DNA from 3 places in the Micromonospora sp. NPDC000316 genome. Region 1 is predicted to be linked to each of the others. Evidence: riboswitches for the same ligand, from Rfam matches in the RefSeq annotation. Region 1 holds a riboswitch; each other region holds the start of a gene.
What was found. Region 1 has a riboswitch for S-adenosylmethionine ahead of ACFY2Q_RS17295 (NAD(P)-dependent oxidoreductase). Riboswitches for the same ligand answer to the same signal wherever they lie in the genome.

Region 1 (9,443 bases):
GCATTTTCCGCGCCACGTCGATCTGACCAGGTCTCCGCGGGCGGGTCGTGGTGCCGGTGGGCGCTCGCGGTGCCTGCTCTCGTCGCCGTACCGCCCTCAGAACTGGGGCAGGCCGGCGGACGGGGCGTCGAGCACGGCGGTGAGCAGGGCGGACGCCGACCGCCCGGCGGTGGCATGGAGTTTGGCGCAGAGGTCCGCCTCGGTCAGCGGGCGGGCGGTGTGCCCCCGGGCGTACGGCACGTCGATGGGGAAACCGCCCTCGGTGGTGGTGAGCGTGACCCGCGCCGGGTAGCCGTCGCCCGTGTCGGAAAGCGTCTCCGAGGCGCGTACCGTGACGCGGCGGCTCAGCGCGAGGATGCCGGGGTCGGCCAGGTCGTCGAACCAGGACAGCGGCGCCGGCGGGCCGGTGTGCAGGGCCGCCGCGACGACGTACGGGATGCTGAACTGCGCCTCTTCAAGGGTGCGCGGCGTCGGGTCGGTCAGGGCCGCGGCGCCCGCCGTCGTCTGCACGTCGACCGCGAGCACGTCGCCTTCCGGGTGGGCGCGGCGCAGGGCGAGCACACCGTCGAGCGGGGCGTGGGCGGCCCGGCAGCACGGGTACGGCTTGACGTAGCACCGCCCGGACTCCCAGCGGGTGCCCCAGGAGCCGGCGAAGCCGGCAGGCGGACCGTCGAAGCAGGTGGCGGGGATCCCGAGCGCGTCGGCGGCGACCGGGCCCGCGTCGAACCCGTCCTGGACCAGGTGCACGGCGGTGACTCCGGTGGCCGCGGCCCAGCCGATGGATTCCTTCACCATGGGCAGTTGCAGCGTGGCGACCGGGGCGTGTGCGGAGGCGATCCGCAGCGCGCGTGCGGTGTCGCCGACCGAGAGCCCGCACAACCGGGCCAGGGCCGCAGCGGCGCCGATGGCGGAGGCGCCGCCGGTGGCCCGGTACGCGCCGCCGGTGTGCCCGGGCGACAGCAGGTGTCCGGCCCGGATGGCGACCTCGTACCCGACGACCTGTGCGCGCAGGAAATCGTCGAGCAACGTGTCCGGGGTGGACGCGGCAAGCAGCGCCGGAACGATCGTGGAGCCGGGGTGGATGCCGCCGCCCCGGTAGTGCCCGTCGTCGAAGTCCAGCGCGCTTGCCGCCACGGCGTTGGCAAGCGCGGCAGCGGCGGGCGAGGCGGTGCCGCCCGCGTACACCACTGCCGCGCCGGGGGAGCGCCGGGCGGTGCGGGCTGCGGCCTGGGCCGCGGCCGTGCCGGTGCCGGCCAGCAGCACGCCGACCGTGTCCAGGAACGCCCACCGGGCGCGGTGCAGCACCTCGGCCGGGATCGGGGCGGACGCGGCGAACGACGCCGCGGCCCGTAGACCGCTGTCGGTCACCGCGCCGCCGGGGGTTCGGCGCGCGTCGCCCGTGCACCCAAATAGACCGTGCGCAGGTCATCGTTCTCCAGAACCGCAGCGGGCGGGCCGTCGAGCAGCACCGTGCCCTGGTCGAGGACGATGAGCCGGTCCGAGACACCTACCGCTGCGGCCACGTTCTGTTCGACGACGAGCACGCACACCCCGGAGTCGGCGATCTGGCGGATCCGTTGGAACACGTCGGCGCGCGAGCCGGGCGCCAGGCCGAGCGACGGCTCGTCGAGAAGCAGCACCGACGGATCGCTTACCAGCGCCATCGAGATCTCCACGGACTGCTGCTGGCCGCCGGAGAGGTCGCTGACCCGGTCCTTCCACCGCTTGTCGGTGACCGGGTCGTTGGCTCGGACCCACGCCAACCGCTCGGCCACCTGCCGGCGGGGCAGCCCGTACGCGCCGAGCCGGACGTTCTCGGCCACGGTCAGGTCGGGGAAGTTCGCGCGGCCCTGGGCGCAGAGCGCCACTCCGGCGCGTACCCGGGCGGTGGCGTCCTCGCCTTCCAGACTTCGGTGGCCGACGGTGATCCGACCGGCGCGGACCGGCACCAGCCCGGAGATCGTCTTGAGCAGCGTCGACTTGCCGGCGCCGTTCGGGCCGATCACCGTGCTGATGGTGCCGCTGGAGAAGGCGAGGCTGACGCCGCGCACGATCGGCGCGGCCCGGCCGTAGCCCGACACCAGGTCGGTGACCGCGAGCGCGTTCACCGGGTGGTCCCGGAGAGCGTGGCGAACACGACGTCGTCGGAGAGCACCGACGGTGGGCCGGCCGCGACCACCTGCCCCTCGGCGAGCACCACGACCTGGTCGCTGATGTCGGCGACGAAGTCGATGTCGTGCTCGACCACCAGCAGGGTGACGCCGCGACGACGTACCTCACCGAGGACGCCGACAAGCACGTCGGTCAGTCGCGGGCTGACGCCGGCGAGGGGTTCGTCGAGGCAGAGCACGTTCGGCTCGCCGGCCAGGGCGATGGCGAGGCCGAGCAGCTTCTGCTGCCCGTAGGAGAGCGCGGAGGCCTGGTCGCCTGCGCGACCGGCGAGTCCGACGAGTTCGAGCACGGGCATCGCCTTCTCCGTGGCGGTCTTCTCGGCGCGGCGCAGCCCGGGGGAGCGCACCACCTGGGCGAGCCAGCGCACGCCGTCGGTCTCCTGCTGTGCGATGAGCATGTGCTCCAGCACGGTGAGCCCGGCGAACGTGTGCACGGCCTGGAAGGTGCGGCGCAGTCCGGCCCGGACGCGGGCTCGTTGCGAGGTCCGGCCGAGGTCCGCGCCGCGCAGCCGTACGCTGCCGGAGGTGGGCCGGGTCACGCCTGTGACGCAGTCGACGAGCGTGCTCTTGCCGGAGCCGTTCGGGCCGACCAGGCAGGTCACCTCGCCGGTGGTGAAGGTGAGGTTCACGGCGTCGAGCGCGGTCACGCCGCCGAACCTGCGGGTCAGCGCGGTGACCTCCAGTTCAGGCACGGGCCGGGACATCGTCGGCCTCCTCGATCGGTGCGGGTGGGTGGCGTCGCAGCCGCGCCGTCCAGGAGCGGACGGCCGCGGGCAGGCCCTGGGGGAACAGCAGCGCGGCCACCAGCAGCAGCCCGCCGTAGAGCAGATTGCGGTACGCGTCGAGCTCGCGGAACAGCTCCGGAATCGCCGTCACCACGATCGCCGCCACGGTGACGCCGAGGAAGTTTCCCGGCCCTCCGATGTAGACGATCGCGAACAGCGGCGCCAGGAACGTCAGCGACAGCAGGCTCGGGTCGGCGACGCTGATGCGCAGCACGTGCACGCCGCCGATCAGTCCGCTCGCGATCGCCGCGACGACCAGGGCCAGCACCCGGTGGAAGGTGAGGTTGACCCCGACCGAGGCGGCCAGCAGCTCGTCGGACCGGCTCGCCCGCAGCGTGCGACCCCAGCGGGAGGTGACCAGCGCCGCGAAGGTGCCGAGCACGACGAGCGCGATCGCAAGTGTCGCCCAGTAGAACTCGGCCCTGTCGGCGATGCGCAACGAGCCGATCTCGATCACCGGCAGGCCGGCGATGCCCTGGGTGCCGCCGGTGGCCGCCCGCCAGCCGCGGGCGAGGACCGCGGCGAAGAGCACGAGCACGAGCGTGAGGATGACGAAGGCGTCCCGGCCGCGCGGCATGGCGACCAGGCCGACGACGAGTCCGACAAGTCCGGCCAGGAGCGCGCCGAGCAGGATCGCGGTGACGGTGCCGATGTCGGTGCTGTCCACCAGCCGTGCGGTGGTGAAGGCGCCGACGGCCCAGAACACGGTGATGCCCAGGCAGAGGTAGCCGGCGTAGCCGTACACCAGGTTGAGTGCCTGGCCCAGCACCAGGAAGGTAAGTGCCAGCGAGCCCACCGAGATCCACTGGTTGTCGGCGATAAGGGGCCAGGCGACGGCGAGCGCGCCGCCGGCCGCGACCCCGGTCCAGGTGACTGCCCGTTTCATGCCTTCCTCGCCGCCCGTCCGAACAGACCCTGTGGCCGCACGAGCACCACCAGAGCCATGATGATCAAGGGAATGGCGCTGGCTGCGGTCGCCGAGATCGCACCGCCGACCAGGCTTGTCACCACGCCCACGATGAGCGCGGCGACGACGCTGCCGGCGACGCTCGTCAGGCCGCCCATGAACACGATGGCGAAGGCGACGAAGCCGAAGCCCGCGCCCATCGACGGGTACACCCCGTAGTAGGGGGCGACCGCCGCGGCGGCCAGTCCGGACAGCGCGGTGCCGATTCCGATGGCGTACCCGTTGACCCGGCTGGTGCGGATGCCGAGCGTGGCCGCCAGTTCCCGGTTCTGGGGCATCGCGCGGACCGCGAGCCCGGCCCGGGTCCGGGTCAGGAACCAGCCCAGCCCGGCCAGCGCGATCACGGCCAGGCCGAGGCTGACCAACCGGACACCCTCGATGGTCACGCCGCCCAGGCGCAGGTCGGGCACTCCGACGTCGGCGACGGGCCGCCGCGCCGTGCTGCCGAAGAGCTGCAATGCGCCCTCCTGCAGCACGAGCGACAGCCCGAGCGTCATGACGATGCCGATCTCCAGCGACCGCGCGTTCTGGGTGACCCGACGGAAGATCGTCGCGTTCAGTCCCAGACCGAGCAGCCCCAGCGCCGCGGTGGTGACCGCGAGCGTCGGCCAGAATCCGAGGCCGAGCGACACGGCGCTGAAGACCGCGACGTAGCCGCCGACCATGAAGAACTCGCCCTGCGCGAAGTTCATGATCTTCGCGGCGCCGAAGATGAGCGTCAGTCCCGAGCCGAAGAGCGCGTACAGGCCGCCGAGCGCGACGCCGGAGACGACAAGGCCGAGCCAGAACGCGGGCGGATAGCCGAGCAGCATGTCACTGATCCAGCAGTCGCACTGCGGTCTTGGCGCCGGACTCGGAGAACTCCTCCACGACGATCTTGTCGTGTGCCTGGTGGTTCTGGTCGAACTTGATGGTGCCGCCCACGATGGTGGGGCTGTAGGTGAGGTTCTTCAACGCCTCGCGGACGCCCTTCGGGCTGATCTCGTCGGCAGCCCGCAGCGCGGCGGCGAGGATCTGGACGCTCTGGTAGCCGTCCCAGCCGACGTACGCGTTCGCCGTCGTCCCGCCGTTTGCCTCCCACGCCTTCAGGTACGCCTGGTTCTGCGGGGTGTCGACGGAGGCCGAGTACGCCGCGGAGTTGTAGCCCTTCAGCGCCTTTGTCGACGAGGACAGCTGCGCCATGTCCAACTGCCCGGCGATCGGCACGCTCTGCAGGCCCGCGGCGCCGTACTGCTGGTAGAAGTTCGCCACCTGGGAGCCGCTGTTGAGCCAGAGGACCACGGCGTCGGGCTTCTTGGTCCCGATCCGCGCGACGACCGCGGCGAAGTCGGGGTCGTTGAGGTTCATCGCGTCGTCGGAGACGATCGTGATCCCGGCGTTCTTCGCCGCGTCGGTGATCGCGGTACGACCGCCCTGCCCGAACGAGTCGTCGCTCGTGACGAGCGCGATGGTGCGCACCGTGCCCAACTGGGCCAGGTTCGTCACCGCGGAGACGGCTGTGACGTCGTCGTTCGGGCCCCAGCGGAAGATCCACTTGTTGCCGTCCTCGCCGGCCTGCTTGGTGATCTCCGGGTTGCTCGCCAGGTCGATAAGCAGCGGCACGCCGGCCCGCTCGACAAGGGGGAGCGCGGCGAGCGTGGAGTCGCTGCACAGGCCGCCGATGATCGCCACCGGGTCGTCGCCCAGCAGGGACTCGACTGCGCTCGCGCCGTTCGTCGAGGTGCAGCCGTTGTCCTGCACGGCCAGCTCGACCTGCCGGCCGTCGATGCCGCCGGCCGCGTTGATCTCGGAGACCGCCAGCTTCGCGCCATCCGCGGCGGGCTGGCCGAAACCGCCGACGGCGGCGGCGAGGGGGGTGAAGAGGCCGATCCTGATCGGACCGTCGGACGAGGCGTCGCTGTCGGAGCCGCCGCAGGCCGCGATGGCGAGGAGGAGTACGGACGCGGCGGCGGCGCCACCGAGGCGCAGTCGACCGGAGCGAGAGGTGCGGAAAGACATGGGTGGTTCTCCTCAGTAACTGCTACAGCCAGCGGAAGGCGCTCGTGCGCCGGATCGTCTCGATCAGCTCCGGGGCGTACGTGACGGTGTCGATCTCGACGTTCTTCTGCGAGATCACCCGGTGCTTGATGCGCCAGCCGGCGGTGGTGCGGACAAAGTCGTCGACGTACAGGCTGTTGGCCTGGGTTCTGCTGAGCACACCCTCGGTGTCGGTGGTCTGCAGCGTGATCGAGGCGAGCTCGCTGATGGTGCGTGCCGTGTCGCCGTGGATCCTGAACAGCGTGTTGCTTATGGAGTGCTGGCCGGAGAGGCGGGTGGGGGTGAACCGCTCCACGAGGAACGCGCGGAACGCGGCAGGGCTCAGCGTGCCGTCGAGCCCACTGCCGGGCAGTTCCATTACCGCGTCGTCGGTGAAGACGGCGTCGAGCAGGTGCCACTCCTGCTGGTCCTGGGCCTGGCAGTAGGCGACGAGCACATCGGTGATCTCGGCCCGGTCGATGAGTTCCTGGACGTCGACGCTCATGCCGTCGCACTCCTCAGACGATGGGTCCACGGGGTCGTGGAGGTGGTGCGGAACGCCTCAGCCAACGGGCCGGCGTACGTCTGCCGCCGCTCCTCGAAGCTCTTGAGCGCCAGCACCCGCCGGGTGATCCGCCAGCCGTCCGGCGTGCGGACCAGGTCGTCGACATAGAGGCCCGCAGCGTGCAGACAGGCCACAAGGGTCGGCTGATCCCGGACCCGTTCGAGCGTCGTGGCGAGGAACTCGGTGACCGTGTGCGCGGTGTCGCCGTCGATCCGGAAGATCGTGTTGCTCAGCACGTGCTGGCCCGAGAGCCGGATGTCGTCGAACGCGTCGACAAGTTCGTCGCGGAATCTCTCCGGCGAGCGCGGGCCGGTGCCGTCGATAAGCGCGTCCACAGTCGCGTCAGTGGCGAACGCGCTGCGATAGAGATCCCAGTCGCGCTGGTCGACGCCCTGCGCGTACGCGTTGAGCGCGTCGGTGATGCCGGCCCGGTCGGCCAGTGCCGCCGGCGTGAGACTCATGACGGCGATCCGGGCCCGGCTTCGCCGGTCAGCGGCTCGGTGATGGTCAGGATCTTGCCGACGTGCTTCGGTTCGGTGATCTCGGAGAGCGTGAACGCGGCGAGGTCGGTGTAGGTGACCTTCGAGGTGTCGTCAAGCACGATCTTCTCGTGGACCCCGTACGGCTGCCCGGCCGGACCGTCGTAGATCAGCGGGTTGCGGATCACGGTCCAGTCGACGGGCGCGTCACTGGCGGCGATGAACGCCTCCATGTCGTCCTTGTCGGCGACCCGGTTGCCCACCAGTTCGCGCAGCGCCACCACGTACGGCGAACCGTCGTTGCTGCTGCCGGCGCCGTGCGTGCTCATCAGCACGATGCGCTGTACTCCCGCGTCCGGCATCTGCGCGAACAGGTGCCTGGTGGAGGCCGTGCAGACGTCCACCACTTCGCTGTCGTCGACCTCGGCCCGGGTGCTGCCCGCGGCGGGTCGTCCCAGGCTGCTCACGACGGCGTCCTGCCCCTCGATGACAGCCGCGATGTGGTCCGCGTTGCGGGCGTCGCCCACGACGATCCGCAGCGCCTCGTGCCGAATCGGCAGCGCCTCGGGGCGGCGTGCCAGGGCGACGACGGAATGTCCTCCGGCGAGGGCCTGCCGAATGATCTCCTGGCCAGTCTTGCCGGTGGCACCGAATACAGCGATCTTCACAATTGTTCCTTCCTGCCAGGACAACGCGAACCGGCAGGAAATCTCGCTCAATGGAGGTAGACCGCTGGCGCGGGCATGTTTCCAAGCCGGGACCCGCGAAGGTCCGCTATTGCGCCTGCGGAAGCAGGCGCCTGGTCATCACCCGGGGCACCCCATCGCGGACGAGGGTTGCCTGCCAGCGAGCCGGGGCTTGGCGCTGGCCATCTGGACCTAGCCCAGACCATAACCAGGCCCGCGCCGAACAGGTAACACGCAAATCCCATCTGTGATGTAGGTAATTCCGCCGCCGGTGACTTCCACTGCCTTCACCTGCTTGGCCCTCGAATCGCCTGTTCAGGTGCCGGATGTCCGAACCGGCCGCCGTCGCGGGGCATCTCCTCGCGCGACAGGGATCAATGGGTGGGAGGCGGCGCGGTGCTGCCACGCACGACGAGGGTCGTGCCGAGTTCGTATCGTTCCTGGGCCAGGCGACCGCCGTCGGCAAGGGCCAGTGCGAGCCGAGCCGCGGTGGCACCGATCTCACCGAACGGCTGTCGCACAGTGGTGAGGGGCGGTGTCAGCCATGCCGCCTGGTCGATGTCATCGAAGCCGATGACGCTGAGGTCCTCCGGAATCCGCAGGCGTGACGCCCGCGCCGCGGCGTAGACGCCAAGCGCCTGGAGGTCGTTGCCGCAGACGACGGCTGTCGGCGGGGCGGAGTGGGCGAGCAACTGGGCGCCGAGTTCACGGCCGTCGTCGAAGCTGAAGACACCGCGCCGTTCGAGGGTTTCGTCCAACGGGACGTCGGCGTAGTCCAGCGCGGCCCGGAAGCCGTCCAGGCGAGCCCGCGCGGCCAGGTCGTCGACCGGTCCGGTGATCACACCGATCCGCCGGTGGCCGAGGTCGAGAAGGTGTCGAGTGGCGGCGAGGGCACCACTCCAGTTGGTTGCCCCGACAGCGGGCGTGGGGGACAGGTCAACGGTCGGATCGATGGCGACAAGCGGTATGCCGGCGGCGGTCAATCGCTTCCCGTGATCGGCGGTGACCAGGGAGAACGCGGTGATGACCGCTGTCGGCTGGCGCAGGAGCAGGGGCTCCACCCACTGCTGGCCCGCCAGTATGCGTCGTCGGACATCGGTGAAGCCGACTGTGCAGTCCCTCGTGCCGGCGACCTCCTGGACACCGCGCAGGATCTCCATGGCGATCGAGGGCAGCATCTGGTGAAAGACGACCTCGATGCAGAGGGACGCACCGCTGGACTGTCGTCGGCGGTAGCCGTGGTCGCGCAGCAGCGCCTCCACCCGTTGCCGGGTCTGCTCGCCGACACCACCTCGGCCGTTGAGAACCTTGGAGACCGTGGGCGGGGAGACCCCGGCGAGTTCGGCGATCGTGGCGATGGGCAGGTCACCGCGCCAGGGCTTGCGGGCATGGCGTCCTTGACCTTCCTCGATCACGAGAGGAATTCTACGGGCGGACCACGGAATGCTCGGCCAGCCGCGTACCGCCTGACCTTAGGAAATGTTCACGACAACATTTCGTGCCCGCGCGTTCCGACGTAAGCCGACGCGGATATCGAGCGGGGTCGGCAGATCCGATGTGGTGCGGGGCCGCATCCGAGCTGGTCAATGGCGTAGTTTCGCGCCGGGCGGGCTGCTGATCCTCGCCCGAGGGGTGCCGGAGCGAGCGTGGTCGAGGGTGTCGACCGGCATGCGCCTCGGGCCAAACTTTCGCGAAACCTCTTGGTCACGTCTTGACGAGTGATATCGCCATCCACGACAGTCGATGTGGGCACAGCTGGCGCGCCGTCCGGGAG
Region 2 (9,443 bases), on a different contig from region 1:
GCCGCGCCGGCAGCCGCCGTGGACGGGAAGACCGCGACCAGGGTCAGCGATTCGGCAGGGGCGGGCCGCAGCGCCACAGTCACTTCGGTGATCACCCCGAGGGTGCCCTCCGAGCCGACGAAGAGCCGCGTCAGGTCGTAACCGGCCACCCCCTTGGCGGTACGCCGGCCGGTGCGCAGCACCTCGCCGGAGGCGAGCACCACCTCCAGGCCGAGCACGTACTCGGTGGTCACCCCGTACTTGACGCAGCACATGCCGCCTGCGTTTGTGGCCACGTTGCCGCCGATGGTGGACGACTCCCAGGAGCCGGGGTCCGGCGGGTACCAGAGCCCCTGCTTGGCCACCGCCCCGGCAAGCGTCGCGTTGACCACACCCGGCTGGACCACAGCGATCCGGCTCACCGGGTCGATCTCCCGGATCTCGTTCATCGCGACGGTGCTGAGCACCACAGCGCCGTCCACCGCGTTCGCCGCGCCGGCCAGCCCGGTCCGCGCACCCTGCGGCACCACGGGTACGCCGTACCGCGCCGCCGCCTGTACCACCGCGACCACCTGCTCGGTGCTGCTCGGGCGGGTCACCACCAACGGCATGCCGGCGGCGCAGAGGTCGGCCTCGTCGCGCTGGTGCATGCGCAGCAGGTCCGGGTCGGTGAGCACGGCGTTCTCGCCCAGCGCGGCGCGCAGGTCGTCGAGGAGTCCGGTGGTGGGGGCCATGCAGCCGAGGCTAGGTCGCCAGCCGCCGATCATCAACATGATCAACTCTGCGGGCTAACTTGGGCACATGCTCTACCTGGACCGGCCTGCCTGGCCGTGGCGCGGCCGACTCTGGTCACACCTGATCAGCGACGTCTCCTACGCCGAGTTGCACGCCTTCGCCGAGGCGCTCGGCGCGCCCCGGCGCGGCTTCGACCGCGACCACTACGACATCCCGGCCGACCGGTTCGCGTCGGCCGTGTGGCTCGGCGCCCGTGTGGTGCCGAGCAGGGAGCTGGTCCGGCTGCTCCGCGAGGCCGGCCTGCGCCGCCCGAAGCACCTGGTCAAACCGCGAGCGTCGGCGGCCCGCTGAGGCTTGCCAGCTCCCGGCGCAGGTTGTCCCGGGCCGGCTGCTCCCATCGCTTGGCGAGAGGCGGCAGCCGGAACAACTCGGGCAGCGCCAGCAGCGCGGTGAGGACGCCGGCCCGACCCGTCCGGAAGGCATGCTCGGGCACGTGCGCGTACTCCTGCCGGATGGCCGCCGCGTAGCGGTCGTAGGCGGCGGGCGGCGCGGCCAACACGGCGAGGTCCGCGTCGCAGAGCAGGGCGCCGTCGGGGTCGTCGGGCGCCACCACGTGCCCGGCGGTGAGCAGGACGAGCCGCCGGACCTCCGCCACCGCCGTCGCCGGCAGCCCGAGCCCGGTGAGCAGGCTCTCGGCGAGCGCGGCGCTGTCCCGTTCGTTTGTGTCGCCGGGAGCCCTGGGGTCGTAGATCGCGTCGTGACACCAGGCGGCAAGGCGGACCAGGTCGGCCCGGTCGGCAAGCGCGGCGTGCCCGTCCACCACGTCGAGTACGGCGGTCAGGTGCGCCACCGTGTGGTAGTGCCGGTGCGGCTCCCGCCACCGGGCGAGCAGTTGCTCGCCGGCCCGGGTCGAGGCATCGTCGAGCATCACCCCGGCACCCCGGGCTGCCGCCCGCCACCGGTCCAGCAGATCGGCCACCGCCCGAGTCTGCCGTATTCGTCCCGTGCGCGTGTGGCGGGAGGATTCAGCGCGCCCGCCTCGGGTAGTCGCGCTCATGGCCGTGGCCCGGGACAAGAGACCTCCGATGGTGCGTCGTGCCCCGCTGCGGGAAGGGCTGGTGGACCTCGACGGCGCGCGTATCGCCGAGGCCACCGAGGAACTGCGCCATCGCGGCCGGGCCACCCTGCACGACCGGCTGCACCGGGTGCGGATGGCCGGTGGGCTGGCCGTGCAGGCCGGGCTGGCCGCCGGGCTGGCGTACCTGATCTCGCTCAAGCTGCTCAACAACCCGCAGCCGGTCTTCGGGCCGATCTCCGCGGTCGGCACCCTGGCGGCCTCGGTCGGCCAGCGGACCCGCCGGACCGTGGAGCTGATCCTCGGGGTGGCGATCGGAGTGGCCATCGGCGACTTCCTGATCTACCTGGTCGGGACCGGGGCGTGGCAGCTCGGCCTGGTGGTCACTGTGGCGATCCTGCTCACCATCTTCGCCGGCGCCAGCGTGTCCATCGTCATCCAGACGGCGGCCACGGCGGTGCTTATCGTGACGCTGAGCCCCTCCACCGAGGATCTGGAGATCCCGCGCTTCATCGACGCGTTCCTCGGCGGCGGGATCGCGCTGCTGGTGACGGCTGTGCTGCTGCCGCTGAACCCGCTGCGGGTGCTCAATCGGGCCGCCCGACCGGCGCTGGACCTGCTCGCCGACCAGCTCGACGCCTGCGCCGACGGGCTGCGCAAACGGGACCGCGATGCCACCCAGCGGGCACTGGAGCGGATGCGCGACAACAAGGAGGAGTTGGCCACCCTGTCCGAGGCGATCGAGGGCGCGAAGGAGACCGCCACGCTCTCCCCGGCCCGCTGGCACCGTCGCGGTGAGCTGACCCACTACGCGGAGGCCGCCGACCCGATCGACCGGGCGATGCGCAACACCGGCACCCTGATCCGCCGGTCCGTCACGCTGATCGAGGACTCCGAGCCCGTGCCGGATCCCATGCCGGACGGGATCGCGCACCTCGCCGAGGCGGTCCGGCTGCTCAAACAGCAGTTCGCGGCGGGCCAGGAGCCGCAGAAGGCACGGGAGCGGTCGCTGCGGGCGGTAAGCGAGGCCGGCCGGGCGTACGCCGCAGGGGTCGGCTTCTCGGGCAGCGTGGTGGTCGCCCAGATCCGGACGACGGCGAGTGACCTGCTGGTGGCCTCCGGGATCGAGCAGGAGGAGGCGAACCGGTGGATCCGCACCGCCTTCGGGGAGCAGGAGCGGCCGGTCGGTCAGCCGGCCGGGCCGGCCGAGGCGCCGAAGCCGCCCACCGCGCCACCCATCGGCTGAGCGCTCAGCCCAGCGTGGCCAGCGCCGCGAGCAGCCGGTCCACCTGGGCAGCGGTGCTGCCCAGGCCGATGCTGGCACGCAACGCGGTGGGTGGAAGATCCCGCCGACCGGTACGCGCCGCCGCGTCGGCGAGCAGCCGCCGGGCCAACGGGTGGGCACAGAACAACCCGTCCCGTACGCCGATCCGGTGCTCGGCGGCCAGCCGGGCGGCCACCTCCGCCGAGTCCCGCCCGGCGACCACGAACGAGACGATGCCGACCCGGGGCGCCTCGGGGCCGAAGGTGCGCAGCTCCACCACGTGCGGCAGGGCGGCGATGCCGGCGCGTAGCCGGGCCAGCAGCGCCTGCTCGTCGGCGGCCAGCGCGGCCCGGTCCGCGTTGCCCAGCGCCTCGCAGACCGCAGCCAGCGCCACCGCACCCAACAGGTTCGGCGTGCCACCCTCGTGCCGTGCCGGGCCGGTCGTCCAGGTCACGTCGTGGGTGGCCGGCCCGACGTGGCTTGTCGCGCCGCCACCGGACAGGTAGGGCGCGGCGGCGTCCAGCCAGTCCGAGCGGCCGATGAGGACGCCCGCGCCGAACGGGGCGTACAGCTTGTGGCCGGAGACGGCCAGGTAGTCCACATCGAGCGTGAGCAGGTCGACGGGGGCGTGCGGGGCGAGTTGCGCGGCGTCGAGGACGATCCGGGCACCGTGCCGGTGGGCCACCCGCGCCAGCTCGGCGACCGGCCACCGCTCCCCTGTCACGTTGCTGGCCCCGGTCACCGCGACAAGCACCGGCAGCGCCGGGTTGCTGTTCCGGCGCAGCTCGGTGAGGGCGGCGGCGAGAGCGCGTACCGCCTCGGCCGGGTCGGTGGGCACCGGCAGCCGGACCGAGCCGCGCGGCCACGGCAGCAGGTTGGCGTGGTGCTCACCGGCGAATGTGACAACCGTCGCGCCGGCCGGCAGGGCCCGAGCCAGCAGGTTGAGCGCATCCGTGGTGTTCCGGGTGAAGATCACGTGATCGTCGGCGCGGGCGCCGAAGAAGTCGCCGACCGTCTGCCGGGCCCGCTCGTAGTCGAGCGTGCAACGGCGCGACAGCGCGCCAGCGCCTCGGTGCACGCTCGCGTACCAGGGCAGCAGTTCGGTCACCGCGTCGGCCGCGGCCCGCGCGCACGGCGCGGTGGCCGCGTAGTCCAGGTTGATTTCGCCGGGTACGCCGAGCACGTCGAGCGGCGCCGCCGAAGCGGGAGCGGCGATCGTGGGCAGCGAGGGTACGAGGGTGACGGGCATGCCGGAGCCTCCGGGGTCAGGGACCCCTGGCGTTAGGCCGGGACGGGGTCCGCGCTTGCCCAGCACGCCGATCGGGCTGGGCCCGGTCATCACCCGGGGCACCCCACCGCGAACTGACGAGGGTTGCCGGCCAGCAAACCGGGGCTTCGCGCTGGCACTCGTGACCTGCCCAGCAGCATAGCGGCTGTGGATGCGCCCGAACCAGCCGGCGTCGGATGGCTACGCTGACCGCATGGCCGACACCCCGCCCGGTGCACCCCTGCCGTCGTCGCCGCCCGCGCCCGCGGCCCCGCCCGCAGGCGAGGCACCCCGGATGCCGCTGCGCCGACTCGGCTGGCGACGATTCCTGGTGCTGGCCGGGGTGGTGCTGCTCATCGCCGCGTGCGCGGTGTTCATGGTCTTCACGCTCGGCCAGTCGCTCGGCGTGCAGGCCCTGCTGGTCGGGGTGGTCGCCGCGATCCTGCCGGTGCCGGTGCTGGTCGCCTGCTTCCTCTGGCTCGACAGGTACGAACCGGAGCCGCTGAAATATCTGATCTTCTGCTTCGCCTGGGGAGCTTTCGTCTCCACGGCGGCCTCGCTCACCGTCAACGAGTTCGCCGCCGGCCGGTTCGCCGACTGGGGGCTGCCCGCCGCGCTCACCGGGGTGCTCGTGGCACCGTTCATCGAGGAGTTGACCAAGGCCCTCGGCCCGATCCTGCTGCTCGTGTTCCGCCGCCGGGAGTGGTCCGGGATCACCGACGGGCTTGTCTACTGCGGGCTCTCCGCGGTCGGCTTCGCCATGGTGGAGAACATCCTCTACCTGGGCGGGTACGGCTACGCGGCAGGCGCCGACCGGTACGGCCCGGCGACCGGCACCCAGCAGGTCATCGCCATCTTCATCGTCCGGATCCTCCTGTTCGGGTTCGCCCATCCGCTCTTCACCTCGATGACCGGTGTGGGGCTGGGCATCGCGGCCCGGACGGCCGACCGTCGGGTCCGGGTGCTCGCCCCCATCGCCGGCCTGCTGCTGGCGATGATCCTGCACGGCACCTGGAACCTGCTGCCCACGCTGACCCAGGCCACCGGCGAAGCAGTGATCATGTTGTACGGCTTCCTCGGCCTGATGGTCCCTGTGTTCTTCGGCATGGTGGGGCTCGCGCTGTGGCTGCGCGCGTGGGAGGGCCGGCTCACCGAGCGGAGACTGCCGGACTACGTGCGGGCAGGCTGGCTGAGCCCACCCGAGGTGGCCGCGCTGAGCAGCCTCGGCCGTCGGCACGCGGCCCGCAGTTGGGCGCGCCGGGTGGCAGGCGACGCCGGTGTCCGGGCGATGCGGGGCTACCAGTTCTCCGCCACCCGGCTGGCGCTGCTGCGCGACGGAACGCTTCGTGGCCTGGACCGCAAGCCCGCCGACCAGGAGCGGACCGCTGCCGAGGAGCGGCAACTGCTGGACGCGATCACCGCGTACCGGTCGTTCTTCGTGGGTCGGGACCCGCAGGCTCCGGTGGGGGTCTGGGACGGTAGCCGATACCACCTGCGCTTCCCGGACGGTACGCAGCGGCCGGTGGCCGCACCCGACGAGCCGGTGGTGCCGATTCCGGTGGTGCTGGCCCCGCCGCCGCCCCCGATGGGCTATCCGCCGCCCGGCTGGCACGGCGCGCGTCCCGTGGCGCCCTGGCCGCCCGGTCGTCCCTGACGGCTGGGGGTTCAGGTCATCAGGGTGGTGAGGAAGTCACCGAGCCCCTGGGCCATCGCCACGAGCATCGCCCCGATCGCCTTGAACAGCTGCGCGGCGCCGTCCGGTCGGAACGCCATGAAGTAGATCAGGAACGCGACACTGCCCCAGGTCAGCAGCTTCTTCACGAATACCGGCATCGTCCCTCCCCAGGGCAACGGTCGCCGGCTGGCTTCCCGCCGTGCGGCCGGGCAAACGGCACGCGCCGCCGCAGGTGACCCGGGAGGTGCGTCCTAGAGGTAGAGGCCCGTGGAGTTGTTCTCGATCCGCTCGGCCGCCACGGCGTGCACATCGCGCTCCCGCAGCAGCACGTACCCGCGGCCGTGCAGCTCGACCTCGGACCGGTCGTCGGGGTCGAACAGCACCCGGTCGCCGGAGACGATGGCGCGGACGTTGGGCCCCACGCCGACGGCGGTGGCCCACGCGAGGCGCTTGCCGACCGCTGCGGTCGCCGGGATGACGATGCCGGCGGTGGAGCGCCGCTCGCCCTCGCTGCCGTCCATCCGCACCAGCACGCGGTCGTGCAGCAGGCGGATCGGCAGGCCGGAGTCGAAATCCTGGTCGGCGGTCACGGGGAGACGCTACCGTGTCGCCGGTGGCCGGCTGCCGGTGGTTACGCCCGAGGTGGATGGGGCACTGTGTGGCGGAACTGCCCTAGTGTGTCGGGAACGGATGTGCGCTGTCCGGCCTGTCGCCGCGGGGGCGGATTGGTTCTTTCTGCCAGGAGGTGCGCTTGAGCCGCTTCGAGCCGGTACGCGGGCGGCTGCGCCGTGCCTACCAGTCGACCCGGGAGTCGGTACGCACCGGCCAGCAGAAGCCGAGTGACTCGCCGGAGACGCCCGGCCTCGCCTCGCCCGCCGTGCCGGGGCCCCCCGCCCCGCCGACCGCCACTGTCATCGGCGCGGAGCCTCCGGTGGATCTGCACACGTCGACGTCCAGTCGGGACGACGCCGATGTGCCGCACGGGCTGCGGATCGCAGCCGCCTGGTGCTGGCGGCTGATCGTGATCGGGGTGGTGGCCTGGGCGCTGCTCCGGATCGTCGGCACGGTCAAGATCGTGATCATCCCGTTGGCCATCGCGCTGCTGCTGTCGGCGCTGCTCGCGCCGGCCGTTGGTTGGCTACTGCGGGCCCGGCTGCCCCGGTCGCTGGCCACGGCGGTGGTGCTCGTCGGCGGCCTGGCGAGTGTCATCGGCACGCTGACCCTTGTGGTCAACGAGTTCATCCAGGGTGTGCCGGAGTTGAGCGCGAAGTCCTCCGAGGGCGTCCGGCAGATCCAGAACTGGCTGAAGACCGGCCCGCTGCACGTGTCCGACGGGCAACTCGACCGCTACATCGCCGAGGCGCAGGGCTGGATCAACGACAACACCTCGAAGTTCACAAGCGGCGCGCTGAGCACTGCCGCGACGCTCGCGGAGGTGCTGACCGGCACGCTGCTGGTGCTCTTCGCCACGTTCTTCTTCCTGCGCGACGGCAGCCGGATCTGGCGTTTCCTCGTCCGGCTGCTGCCGGTGGCCGCCCGGTGGAAGGTCGACGACGCCGGGCGGGCCTCCTGGCAGACCCTTGTCGCGTACGTCCGCGCGACAGTGCTCGTGGCGTTCATCGACGCGGTCGGCATCGGCATCTTCCTCGTCATCTTCGACATCCCGTTCGCGTTCCCGCTGGCGGCGCTCGTGTTCCTCGGCGCGTTCATCCCCATCGTCGGTGCCGCGCTCTCCGGCGTTGTGGCGGTGCTGGTGGCGCTTGTCGACAGCGGGCCGGTAACCGCGCTGATCATCCTGGGTGTGGTGATCGGCGTACAGCAGGTGGAGGGGCACGTGCTCCAGCCGATAATCATGGGCCGGGCGGTGGCCATCCACCCGCTCGCGGTGATCATCGGTATCGCGGCTGGCGTGGTGCTGGCCGGCATCACCGGCGCGCTGGTCTCGGTGCCTCTGATCGCCGTGTTGAACACGGCGGTGCGCCGACTGGCGGCCCGCACGGTGCCGGACACCCCACCGGACGCCGTGGTCGTCGCCGCGCAAGCCCCCTGACACGCCCCGGACGGGAGACAGGGCTCAGGAGCCGGCTAGGCGTTCCAGAGCCCCTCGGGCGACCTCGGGGCGGGTCGTGTACCAGAACGGCGGCAGGGAGCGACGCAGGAACGGCCCGTACCCCCGGGCTGTCTCCAGCCGGGAGTCGAGCACCGCGACGACCCCCCGGTCGCCCGTCGCCCGGATCAGCCGGCCCACCCCCTGCGCCAGCCGGACCGCCGCGATCGGCACGCTCACCGCGGCGAAGCCGGAGCCGCCGCCCGCGTCCACGGCTGCGGCGCGGGCCGCCGCCAGTGGCTCGTCGGGTCGGGGGAAGGGCAGCCGGTCGATGACGACGAGCTGGCAGGCGTCACCCGGCACGTCCACACCCTGCCAGAGCGACATCACCCCGAACAGGCAGCTGGAGCGCTCCTCGCGGAACCGGCGGACCAGCAGCGGCAACGCCTCTTCGCCCTGCAACAGCACCGGCAGGTCGGTCCGTGCGCGCAGCAGCTCCGCCGCCTGCTGCGCGGCCCGCCGGGATGAGAAGAGCCCGAGAGTACGCCCACCGAGCGCCTCGACGAGCCCGAGCAGCTCCTCCCCGGCGGCCTCCGGCAGCCCTGAGACGCTGGGCCGGGGCAGGTGCGCGGCGACGTACAGGATGCCCTGCCGGGCGTAGTCGAAGGGCGACCCGACGTCCAGCGACCGCCAGCCCGGCCCCTCGGTGGCCGGCACGACCACCCCCAGGTTGGTGTCGCCGGCCAATCGACGACCGGGCGCCTCGGCGGCCGGGCGGCCCGGCGCGGTGCGGGCGGCCAGCGCGGCGGAGGCGGGGGACGGCGGTGCGGGCGGGGGCGCGTCCAGGCCGAGGGCGCGGGCCACCGTGTCGAACCGGCCGCCGAGCGCCAGGGTGGCCGACGTGGCGACAACGGTGCGCTCGTCGTACAGGTGGGTGGCGAGGGTGCCGGCGACCGACAGCGGCGCGACCACCAAGGCCCGGCGGCTGCCGCTGTCGTTCTTCTCCACCCAGGCCACGTCGTGGTCGGCCTCTTCCAGCAGCCGCTGGGTGGTGGTGGAGAGGTCGTCCAAGGCGGCCTTGGCCTGCTGCTTGCGGACCGGGTCGGGATCGTCGGACTTGACGTCGCCGATCGCGTCCAGGGCGGCGCGGGTGGCCGCGTCGAGCAGGGTGCACGCCTCCCGCAGCGGCGCCGGCAGCCCGGCGGTGAGCCGCCCGGCCGGCACCTCGGCCAGCCCGACGGCGAGCGCGTCGCCAGCGGCGGTGAGCGACTCGGCGGTCTCCGGCCGCAGCAGCGGGCGGGCCCGCCGGGTGGACCTGTCGATCAGCTCCGGCACCAGCTCGGCCTGGGCTGCCGAGGAGACCCGGTCGGCCAACTCGTGCGCCTCGTCGACGATGAGCAG
Region 3 (9,443 bases), on a different contig from region 1:
GCATCTTGCGCCGTCCGGTTCCTGCCGTCAAGTCCATAGCGGCGGGTTTTCCGCACTCACAGCGAAAACCCAGTTACCCGGCGGATCGCCCGCCTGCCGAGTCAGCCGAGGAGGCCAGCGTCGCGGGCGGCACGCAGCGAGGGCTTGATGTGGTGGGTCGGGCCGACCTGGCCGGCGACCGCGTCGATGGTCTTCAGGCCCTCGCCGGTGTTGAAGATGACCGTCTCCGCCGTCGGGTCGAGCCGACCGGACTCGACGAGCTTGCGCAGCACCGCCACCGTCACCCCACCAGCGGTTTCGGCGAAGACACCTGTGGTGCGGGCGAGCAGCCGGATGCCGGCGCGGATCTCGTCGTCGTCGACGTACTCCATCCAGCCGCCGGTGCGGCGGACCGCCTCCAACGCGTAGAGGCCGGCTGCCGGGTCACCGATGTTCAGCGACTTGGCGATGCCTGTCGGCTTGACGGGGGTGATCGTGTCGGTCTCGGCGTGCAGCGCCGAGGCGATCGGGTTGCAGCCGGCCGACTGTGCGCCGAAGACCTTCCAGCCGCCGGCCGGCGGCTGGACCAGGCCGATCTCGACAAGCTCGGAGAACGCCTTGTCGATCTTGGTGAGCAGCTCGCCGCTGGCCATCGGGATGACCACCTGGGCCGGGATCCGCCAGCCGAGCTGCTCGGCCACCTCGTAGCCGAGGGTCTTGGAGCCCTCCGCGTAGTACGGCCGGACGTTGACGTTGACGAACGCGGTGTCCTCGAACTCGTCGGTCTCGACCAGCTCGCCGCAGAGCCGGTTCACATCGTCGTACGAGCCGTCGATGGCGACGAGCTCGCCGCCGTAGACGGCAGTGGTGATGACCTTGCCCTGTTCGAGGTCGCTGGGGATGAAGACCACCGAGGGAGTGCCGGCGCGGGCGGCGTGGGCGGCCACCGAGTTGGCCAGGTTGCCTGTCGACGCGCAGGCGAACCGGGTGAAGCCGAGCGCCTTCGCCGCGGTGAGCGCCACCGAGACGACCCGGTCCTTGAACGAGTGGGTGGGGTTGGCGCTGTCGTCCTTGACCCAGAGCGGCGCGGTGATGCCCAGCTCGGCGGCGAGGAGCGGGGCCGCCACCAGCGGGGTCAGCCCCGGGTCGAGGGTGACCCGGGTGGCCGGGTCCTGACCGGCGGGCAGCAGCGCGGCGTACCGCCAGATGTTCTTCGGGCCCGCCTCGATCTGCTCGCGGGTGACAGTGGCCAGTGCGGCGGTGTCGTAGTCGACCTCCAGCGGGCCGAAACACTCGTAGCAGGCGTGCTGGGCGGCGAGCGGGTAGCGGGCCGAACAGGCGCGACAGACCAGAGCGCGGGCGGGGCTTGTGGAGGTGTCGATGCCGGAGGCGGCGAGGGTCGACGTCATGTCGAGAAGTCCTCTCATCTTTCCCCGCATCGCACGGTGCGGCAGGGACGGAATTGGCACCTGCCCCGCCTGTCGCTCAGCGGTGAGCGCGCGGGGTGGTTGCCGGGGCGTCGTCGGGCCGTATCCCTCAGCCCCTCTGGATGAGGTATTCAGTTGTGCCGCCGAGTCTAGGCACCGTCGGCCGTCGCATCCAGCGCGGATCCCACGCTGTGAGCTAACAGACCAGGCCAGGGCAGGTGATCAACGGGTGGTGGCCGCCACCGGATCGACCACCGCGACCGGGTCGGTGACCGCTGCCGGCCAGGGCGGTGCCGAGCGCCGCGAGCACGCCTGCAACACATTCGAGATCGGCGTCTCCAAGGCGACCCGCAGCCACCACCTCAGGGTGCTGCGCGAGGCCGGCATAACCCGCACCCGGGCCGCCGGCACCAGCCGCTACGTCCGCCTCCGCCGCGACGAGCTGAACAAGCTCTACCCCGGCCTCCTGGACGCCGTCCTCATCCCCCGCCCGCCTGCGTCCTCGTTCGCCAGCCGCACCGAGTAGGACCTGCCACCGGCGCACGCTATGGAGCTGAATCGTCTGCGACATCAGCGCAGGGATGGCCTCTCGCCAGGCGCGCCGCCGGAGCCGCCCCATTGAGGCTCCGGCGGCGCGCGGCACATGTGCGATCAGACGGACACCGAGCTGGGCTCGGCGGCCGAGACCGGCGCTGGTGCCGATGGAGAGTCGTTGCGACGCCGGGCGAGCAGCGTGTCGAGCGCCCAGGACCCCGGGCCAAGCACCGCTACCAGCAAGAACGACCAGCAGAAGAGCGCCGACAGCTCACCGCCGTTGTGCAGTGGCAGCAGGCCCTCGGGCTGGTGTACGACGAAATAGGCGTACGCCATCGAGCCGGAGGCGAGAAGCGCGGCGGGCCGGGTGAAGAGCCCGACCAGCACCAGCGCGCCGCAGACCAACTGGATCAGCGCGGCCCACCAGCCCGGCCAGGTGCCGAGGGGTATCGCCTTGCCGGTAATGGGGTTGCCGCCGAACAACCCGAAGATCGAGGACAGGCCGTGCAACGCGAACAGCAGGCCGGTCACGATGCGGAACAGGGACAGGATCGGCCCGCCGAGCCGAGACAAGTTCATGGGACCTCCATCGACACAAATAGATACCTGTCAATGATGAGGCAGGGCAAGATTGAAGTACATAAATTCCTTGCTAGTGGGAAGATCCTGGCCGAAAACATCTCGGAAGAAACGTTCACGACCACGAGCAGCCCCGGCGGCGGAGGTGCGACACAGGCACCGCCACCTGCACCTATGCAAGAACTCAAGCTATGCGCCACACCGGCTTGCGGCCGTGGGAGCGCTCCCGAACTTTAAGATACAGCCTGTCCTGATGCCCGTACAGCCTGTCGAACTGCCCATCGCGCCCCGCCGCGCGCCCACTTCGCCTCAACTACGGCCGGGGCCTGCCGTCGTCGCCCCACAGCACGTAATCCACCCGGTGCCTCCCCGCGACCGCCGCGACCGTCCCGCTGTGGCTAACCAGCGCGGGCTGCGTCCACCCGCCGATCGGCCAACTCCCCTGACCGACACAAGGCGGCGGCTCGCAGACCCGGCCAGCCCTGTGCACGCACGGCCAACTCCCCCGACCGACACAAGGCGACGACTCGCAGACCCGGCCCGCCCTGCGCACGCACGGCCAACTCCCCCGACCGACACAAGGCGACGACTCGCAGACCCGGCCAGCCCTGTGCACGCACGGCCAACTCCCCCGACCGACACAAGGCGACGACTCGCAGACCCGGCCAGCCCTGCGCACATGGTCGACTTTCCCGGCCGACACGAGGCCGCAGCTCGCGGACCCGACGCGGCCCTCCGAACGCATGGTCAACTCCATATCGCCGATATTGGGGTGACCCGTTCGCGGGATACCGCAATGTCGGCGAAATGGAGTGGATCAACAGGCCGCGATAGGTGAGCAGGCTAGCGATGTCGCAAACGATTCAGCTCCAAAGGCACGACAGGAGGGCCCCCGGGGCAGGCCAGCGCCGGGTAGGCAGGCAGTTCGGCGGGCAGACGGCGGCCAGGCGGCCAGGCGGACGGCTAGACGGGCCGGCCGGGTCGGGCGGCTAGACAGGCCGGCCAAGTCAGGCGGCTAGACAGGCCGGCCAAGTCAGGCGGCTAGACAGGCCGGCCAAGTCAGGCGGGGCGAGCGGGCGAGCAGCCGGGCAGGCGAGGCGAGCGGCCGGGCGGGCGGCGAGGCGAGCGGCCGGGCGCGCGAGCAGCCGGCAGGCGGGCGGGCGGGCGGGCGAGCAGCCGGCAGGCGGGCGGGCCGGGGAGCGGTGGGGAGCGGTCGGCGGTGGTGGTCGTCGGGCAATGGTGGACGCCGAGATGAGCGATGATCGGCGGATGATCTCGCACGACACGGCAGCATGGCGACGGATCGGCGCGGTGGTCGCGTCAGCGCTGGCGCTCGGCGCCTGTGCACCCGGCGACCATCGCGGCCAGTCCGGGGACCCGACGGGCCCACCGCCGGTGCGCACGGCTGCGCCCAGCCCGTTCGCGAGCACCGATCCGCTGCCCGAGTGCCCGGGATCCGGTATCCGGATCCGGGCCACCGGCGGAGACGCGGCGAGCGGCCTGCGTGCCCTCGGCTTGGAGTTGGTGAACTGCGGCGAGCAGCCCTATCGACTCAACGGCTACCCGAGTTTGCAGGTGGTGGACGAGCAGCGCCAGCCGATCGCCCTGCGGGTGCTGAACGGGGCGAAGGACATCACGATGGGCTTCGACCAGCCGCCCCGCGAGGTCACGCTGCAAAGCGGGGATCGGGCCACCGCTGTGGTGCTCTGGCGCAACCTGGTCACCGATTCGACTGTGGTGGCCACCGAAGGGGCGTACCTGTGGGTCGCCCCCGCTGCCGGGCAGCCGACCCAGGAGGTCGACCCGGACGGACCGATCGACCTGGGTAACACCGGCCGGATCGGCGTCAGCGCCTGGAAGAAGGCCGACCCGTCGACGCCAGCGCCGACCCGGCCGGCCCCGCCGCCGGCGCCGAGCGCGGTGCCGTCGTCGGTGAACCCACCCGCCAGCCGGCTGTGAGAGCGGCCGGCGGTAAGGGCACCGGCAACGAGACCAGCCGGCTATGACGTGATGTCCTTGCGGGTGAAGCGCCAGAACGCCAACCCCCAGAACAGCGTCGCGTAGCTGATCGCCGAGATGCAGCCTCGCACCACGTCGTCGGTCTGCACCGGAGTGGAGAGCAGCCCCAGCCAGGCGGTGCTGAAGTGGGTGGGCAGGAAGTCGCGTACCGCGCCCAGGGCGGTGATCTGGTCCAGGATGCTGGACAGGATCCAGAGCAGCACCGCACCGCCGACCGCGCCCAACGCGGCGTCCGTCGTCACCGACAGCAGGAACGCCAGCCCGGCCACCACCAGGAGTACGACCGCCAGATAGCCGAGCACGGCGAGCAGCCGAAGCAGCCCCTCGGTGGGTTCCAGTTCGGCGGCGACAGTGCTGCGCAGGGGCGACCAGCCGTAGCGCAGGGTGCCGGCGAGCAGGGCGGTGCCGGCCAGCAGAAGCAGGGCCAATCCCGAGTACGCGAGAGCGACCACCAGCTTCACCGTGAGCAACCGGGCCCGGGGCACCGGGATCGCCAGCAGGTAGCGCAGGCTGCCCCAGCTCGCCTCACTGGCCACCGTGTCGCCGCAGAACAGCGCGACGACGACCACCAGCAGGAACGACGCCGATACGAAGATCGAGAAGAGGGTGAAGTTGAGCCCACCGGAGGTGGCAAGCTCGACCAGGCTGGAGAACTCGTTGCGGCCGTTGTCGTCGTCGCCGCCCGAGTCGAACTGGAACGCGATCAGGATGATCAGCGGCAGCAGCACCATGAACCCGAGCGCCAGCTGGGTCCGCCGCCGGGACGCCTGCCTGCGGAACTCCGCCGCGAAGGGCATTGTGGCCGACGGCCGGTAACCACGGGCCGCACCGGCCGGGTCGGTGACGCCCAGCGGCGTGTCGACGGAAGAGCCAGCCATCACCTGTCACCGCTTCCCCGAGAGTTCTCGCCCACCAGGGCGAGGAACGCGTCCTCCAGGCGGCGCCGGGGCACCACCCGGTCCACTCCGATGCCGGCGCGCACCAGCTCGGCCACCACCTCGCTGCGGGCCGTGCCGTTGGTGTCGACAACCAACTGCCCGTCGCTCTCCGGCAGCACCCGTACGCCGTGCAACTTGTCGAGCACCGCCCGCGCCGCCGCCGGGTCGCTGACGTCGAACAGCACGCTCGGCGACTCGCCCACGATCTCCTCCACCGGCCCGGACGCCACGATCCGGCCCTTGTTCACCACCACGGCGTGCGTGCAGGTCTGCTCCACCTCGGCCAGCAGGTGGCTGGAGACCAGCACCGCCCGCCCGTCCGTGGCGTACCGCTGGAGGACCCGGCGCATCTCGGCGATCTGCGGCGGGTCGAGCCCGTCGGTCGGTTCGTCGAGCACAAGCAGCTCAGGCAGCCCGAGCATGGCTTGGGCGATGGCGAGCCGCTGACGCATGCCGTGGCTGTAGTTCTTGGTCTTCCGGTGCACCGAGTCGCCCAGTCCGGCGATCTCCAGCGCCGCGTCGAAGTGGGCGTCCTCCCACGGCCGTCCGGTGGCCTTCCAGTACGCCTTCAGGTTGTCCAGGCCGGTGAGGTGCGGCAGGAAACCGGGCCCCTCCACGAGCGCGCCGATCCGGGAGAGCACAGGTGAGCCGGGCACCAGCCGCCGGCCGAAGACGTAGATCTCGCCTGCGGTCGGTTGGGTAAGCCCCATCAGCACCCGCAGCGTCGTGGTCTTACCGGCGCCGTTGGGCCCGAGCAGACCGACCACCTGACCCGGGTGCACCTCGAAGTCGACGTTCGACACCGCGACGAAGCCGTCCGCGTACTCCTTGCGCAGTGAGCGCACGGCCAGCGGCGTGTCCGCGTACTCCGGATGCACCGAACTGTCCTGCCGGCGGTGCCGGCGGCGGACCACGGCGACGACCACGACGAGCCCTATCGCGATGGCGGCGAGCAGGCCGGCGAGCACCCAGCGCCACACGGTCGCCGCGGTGGGGATCGGCTCGCCGCTGATCGTGGGCAGGCTTACCGCGCCGTCCGCCGCCACCGTGTAGACGGTGGGTTCGGCCGGCGTGGTGTACGCCTGGTCGGAGGTGGCGACCACCAGGCGCAGCCGGTGCCCGGCCTCGACGCGGTGGACGATCCCGGGAAGTGTCACGGTGACCGGGCTGGCGTCCTGCACCCGCTGCGGCAGGCCGCTGAGGCGGACCGGGGCGACCAGACCGTTCGACAGGGTGGCCGCGCCGTCCTTGTCGACGTCGTAGAGCTTGACGAAGAGCACCGCCTCACCCGTCGGCGACGCGGCCCGCAGGGTGATGGTGGGTGCGCCCGCCACGTCCACCGCCTCGGTCAGCGGCTCGGACTCGAACCGGGCGTGCTGGCCGGGCACGTCGCCGGCCACACCGCCGAGCAGCGAGGAGAGCCCGCCTGCGAACGGGATCGAGGAGATGGCCGCCGGGTTGCCGTTCGGCGGGTTCGCGATCGGTTGGGCCGGGCCGGTGACCGTGACCTCGCGGCGGCTGTCGCCGTTCAGGCCCGGGTAGTCGGTGGCGCGGAAGCCGGTGGCGACCAGACCCCGGTCGAGCGCGTCGAAGCCGGCGATGCGCGACCAGGTGAAGTCGTCGCCCGGTGCGTCGCCCTCGCCCTTGACGTAGTGGTCGAGCCACTGGACGGTAAGGAACTTCACCCGGTCCGAATCGGAACGCGGGCCGGCGCCGCCGTCGTGGCCGCCGGTGAACCAGGCGACCCGCACCGGGGTGCCGGCGGCGGCGATGCCCTTCGCGTTGGCGTCGGCCTCGCCGAGCGGAAAGAGGGTGTCCGCCTCGCCCTGCACCAGCAGGGTGGGCGCCTTGATCCGGTCCAGCGCGCCGGCCGGGCTGGACCGGCGAAGCAGGTCCACGGCGGCCTGGTCGGCCTGGCCTGTGGTGGCGATCCGCAGGTACGCGGCGCACACGTCGGCGGCGAACCGACCGCACGCCGGATCGGCCGCCCCGGACGGTGTGCCACCTGGACCGGTGCCCGGCCCGCTGCCCGGCCCCGGGCTGGGCGGGCCGGCGGACGCGGGTGCGCCCTCCGGCTGGGCGGCGGTCGTGCCGGAGAGCCCGGCCGGGCCGCTGCCCACGTTGCCTCCCCCGCCGAAGAAGAGACCAGCCCAGCCCTTCTTGAACACACCCTCGGTCGGCTCCCGGCCGGTGCTCTCCGGCAGGAACGCCCGCGACAGGTCATTCCAAGTGATCATGGGAACGATCGCGTCGACCCGCTGGTCCTGAGCGGCAAGCAGCAGCGCCAACGCGCCGCCGTACGAGCCGCCGACCACGCCCACCTTCGGATCGCCGGGGGCGTCGGTGCGCACCTCGGGACGGGAAGCCAGCCAGTCCAGCAGCCGCTGGGCGTCGCGCACCTCGTGGTCCGGGCTGTCCAGGTGGATCTCTCCGCCGCTGCGGCCGAAGCCCCGCGCGGTCCAGGTGAGCACCGCGTACCCGCGCTCGGCGAACTCCTCCGCGTCGGAGCGCACCGACTCCTTGGTGCCGCCGAACCCGTGTGCCAGCAGCACCGCCGGCACCTTCCGGCCGGACGACGCCTCGGCCGGCAGGTAGAAAGTGGTGTCCAGGTCGACGGGCTGGTCACCGGACGGCCCGGAACGGACGGTGAGCATCGCGCTCTGGGTGCGTACGCCCGATCCCCGTGGCCACACCGCCCAGCCGACGGCGGCGGCCAGCAGCACGACGACCGCCGCCGCGGCGATCGCGCGACGGCGGGTGGGCAGGGCACGCCGGAACCACGCGGCCGGCGATGGCGATCTCATGCGGCACACGGTACGGCCCGCAGCCTGAGCGCTGGCTGAGATCCGCCGTACGTCCGTCCGGTTGCCCCGATCGGTGATCGGGTGAGGTGCGACCGATCACCGTCCGACGCGTGCCAGTGAGTTGAGTTCGGATCCCGTGAATTCCGATCTTCCTCAGATATCCACCTCGATCCCTTCATGTCACACCCACCAATGCCACACAGCGTGTCGATAACCCGGGCGAATGGTGACATCGCTCGAACTGACGCGAACCTGACTCGCCGGCAGCGGCTCCACCGGGGCAGCTTCGATTAGTTTTCCGGTCCGGCGGACGGGACTCGTCGGCGAACCCGCAACCGCGTCGATCCCCACCCGACGCCGGAGGAGACACACCATGACAGTCCGAGCGCCGCGGGTCCGTCGACGGACGTCCATGATGGGTCGGCTGCTGCCGCTGCTGCTCATCGCCGCGCTACTGGCACCCATGGGCCTGCTTGTCGCCCAGGCCTGGCGGCACACCGGCGACGATCGGGACCTGAGCGCCCGGGAACGGCTCGGCGTGCAATATCTGCGCGCCCTCGCCCCGGTCACCGAGGCGCTCGTGGAGGCCCAGTCGGCCGCGGTCAGCGGCCGACCCGTCCCCGGCGAGCCGCTGACCCGCGCGGTCGAGCAGGCCGCCACCGTGGACGCTCGCATCGGCGTCGAACTGCGCAGCCAGGAACGCTGGGCCGGTCTCCGGGCCAAACTGGAGGCGCTGCGCGTCAGCAGCCCCGCCGACCCGGAATCCGCCTACACCGCGTACGGCGAGGTCACCGACCTGCTGCTCGACCTGCACGACAAGGTGCGGGAGAGCTCCGGGCTGGTCCGTGACCAGGGCGCCGACTCGTTCTTCCTCCAGGACAGTGCCGGCGAGGAGTTGCCGGAGGCGGTGGTGGCCGCCGGCCGGCTCGCCGACCTGAGCACGCTCGCCAGCCGCCGGCCGGACGCCGAACAGCCCCGCAGCCTCATCGAACTGACAAGCCTCCGGGTGTCCGCGCTCGGCCCCGCCAACGACGTGGTCGACAACCTGCGTGCGGCTGTGGACAGCTCGGAGAGCACCGACCTGGGCGCGAACGTGCTCACCCCACTTGACGCCTACCAGCGGTCGGTGGAGGCGCTTGCCGCGTACTCGGCCCCGGCCCCCG

Region 2: it holds a riboswitch for S-adenosylmethionine, as region 1 does, so the genes downstream of both, ACFY2Q_RS11825 (aminotransferase class V-fold PLP-dependent enzyme) here and ACFY2Q_RS17295 (NAD(P)-dependent oxidoreductase) in region 1, are expected to answer to the same signal.
Region 3: it holds a riboswitch for S-adenosylmethionine, as region 1 does, so the genes downstream of both, thrC (threonine synthase) here and ACFY2Q_RS17295 (NAD(P)-dependent oxidoreductase) in region 1, are expected to answer to the same signal.

Annotation. Positions count from the first base shown of each region.
Region 1 is NZ_JBIAZG010000007.1:189,307-198,749, reverse strand. It holds gene solA (N-methyl-L-tryptophan oxidase) at 1-26, shown strand, start outside; gene ACFY2Q_RS17335 (MmgE/PrpD family protein) at 97-1,368, opposite strand; gene ACFY2Q_RS17330 (ABC transporter ATP-binding protein) at 1,365-2,108, opposite strand; gene ACFY2Q_RS17325 (ABC transporter ATP-binding protein) at 2,105-2,875, opposite strand; gene ACFY2Q_RS17320 (branched-chain amino acid ABC transporter permease) at 2,856-3,842, opposite strand; gene ACFY2Q_RS17315 (branched-chain amino acid ABC transporter permease) at 3,839-4,735, opposite strand; gene ACFY2Q_RS17310 (ABC transporter substrate-binding protein) at 4,737-5,921, opposite strand; gene ACFY2Q_RS17305 (nuclear transport factor 2 family protein) at 5,944-6,444, opposite strand; gene ACFY2Q_RS17300 (nuclear transport factor 2 family protein) at 6,441-6,965, opposite strand; gene ACFY2Q_RS17295 (NAD(P)-dependent oxidoreductase) at 6,962-7,651, opposite strand; SAM riboswitch class IV at 7,752-7,862, opposite strand; gene ACFY2Q_RS17290 (LacI family DNA-binding transcriptional regulator) at 8,044-9,084, opposite strand.
Region 2 is NZ_JBIAZG010000004.1:200,132-209,574, reverse strand. It holds gene ACFY2Q_RS11845 (FAD-binding oxidoreductase) at 1-713, opposite strand, end outside; gene ACFY2Q_RS11840 (DUF4031 domain-containing protein) at 781-1,065, shown strand; gene ACFY2Q_RS11835 (metal-dependent phosphohydrolase) at 1,037-1,693, opposite strand; gene ACFY2Q_RS11830 (aromatic acid exporter family protein) at 1,800-3,035, shown strand; gene ACFY2Q_RS11825 (aminotransferase class V-fold PLP-dependent enzyme) at 3,040-4,302, opposite strand; SAM riboswitch class IV at 4,349-4,468, opposite strand; gene ACFY2Q_RS11820 (PrsW family intramembrane metalloprotease) at 4,493-5,974, shown strand; gene ACFY2Q_RS11815 (hypothetical protein) at 5,986-6,153, opposite strand; gene ACFY2Q_RS11810 (GroES family chaperonin) at 6,247-6,585, opposite strand; gene ACFY2Q_RS11805 (AI-2E family transporter) at 6,693-8,045, shown strand; gene ACFY2Q_RS11800 (ATP-dependent DNA helicase) at 8,070-9,443, opposite strand, start outside.
Region 3 is NZ_JBIAZG010000004.1:224,396-233,838, forward strand. It holds gene thrC (threonine synthase) at 102-1,388, opposite strand; SAM riboswitch class I at 1,400-1,535, opposite strand; gene ACFY2Q_RS11910 (winged helix-turn-helix domain-containing protein) at 1,636-1,932, shown strand; gene ACFY2Q_RS11915 (DoxX family protein) at 2,058-2,519, opposite strand; gene ACFY2Q_RS11920 (DUF4232 domain-containing protein) at 3,771-4,478, shown strand; gene ACFY2Q_RS11925 (ABC transporter permease) at 4,520-5,416, opposite strand; gene ACFY2Q_RS11930 (alpha/beta fold hydrolase) at 5,416-8,280, opposite strand; gene ACFY2Q_RS11935 (hypothetical protein) at 8,654-9,443, shown strand, end outside.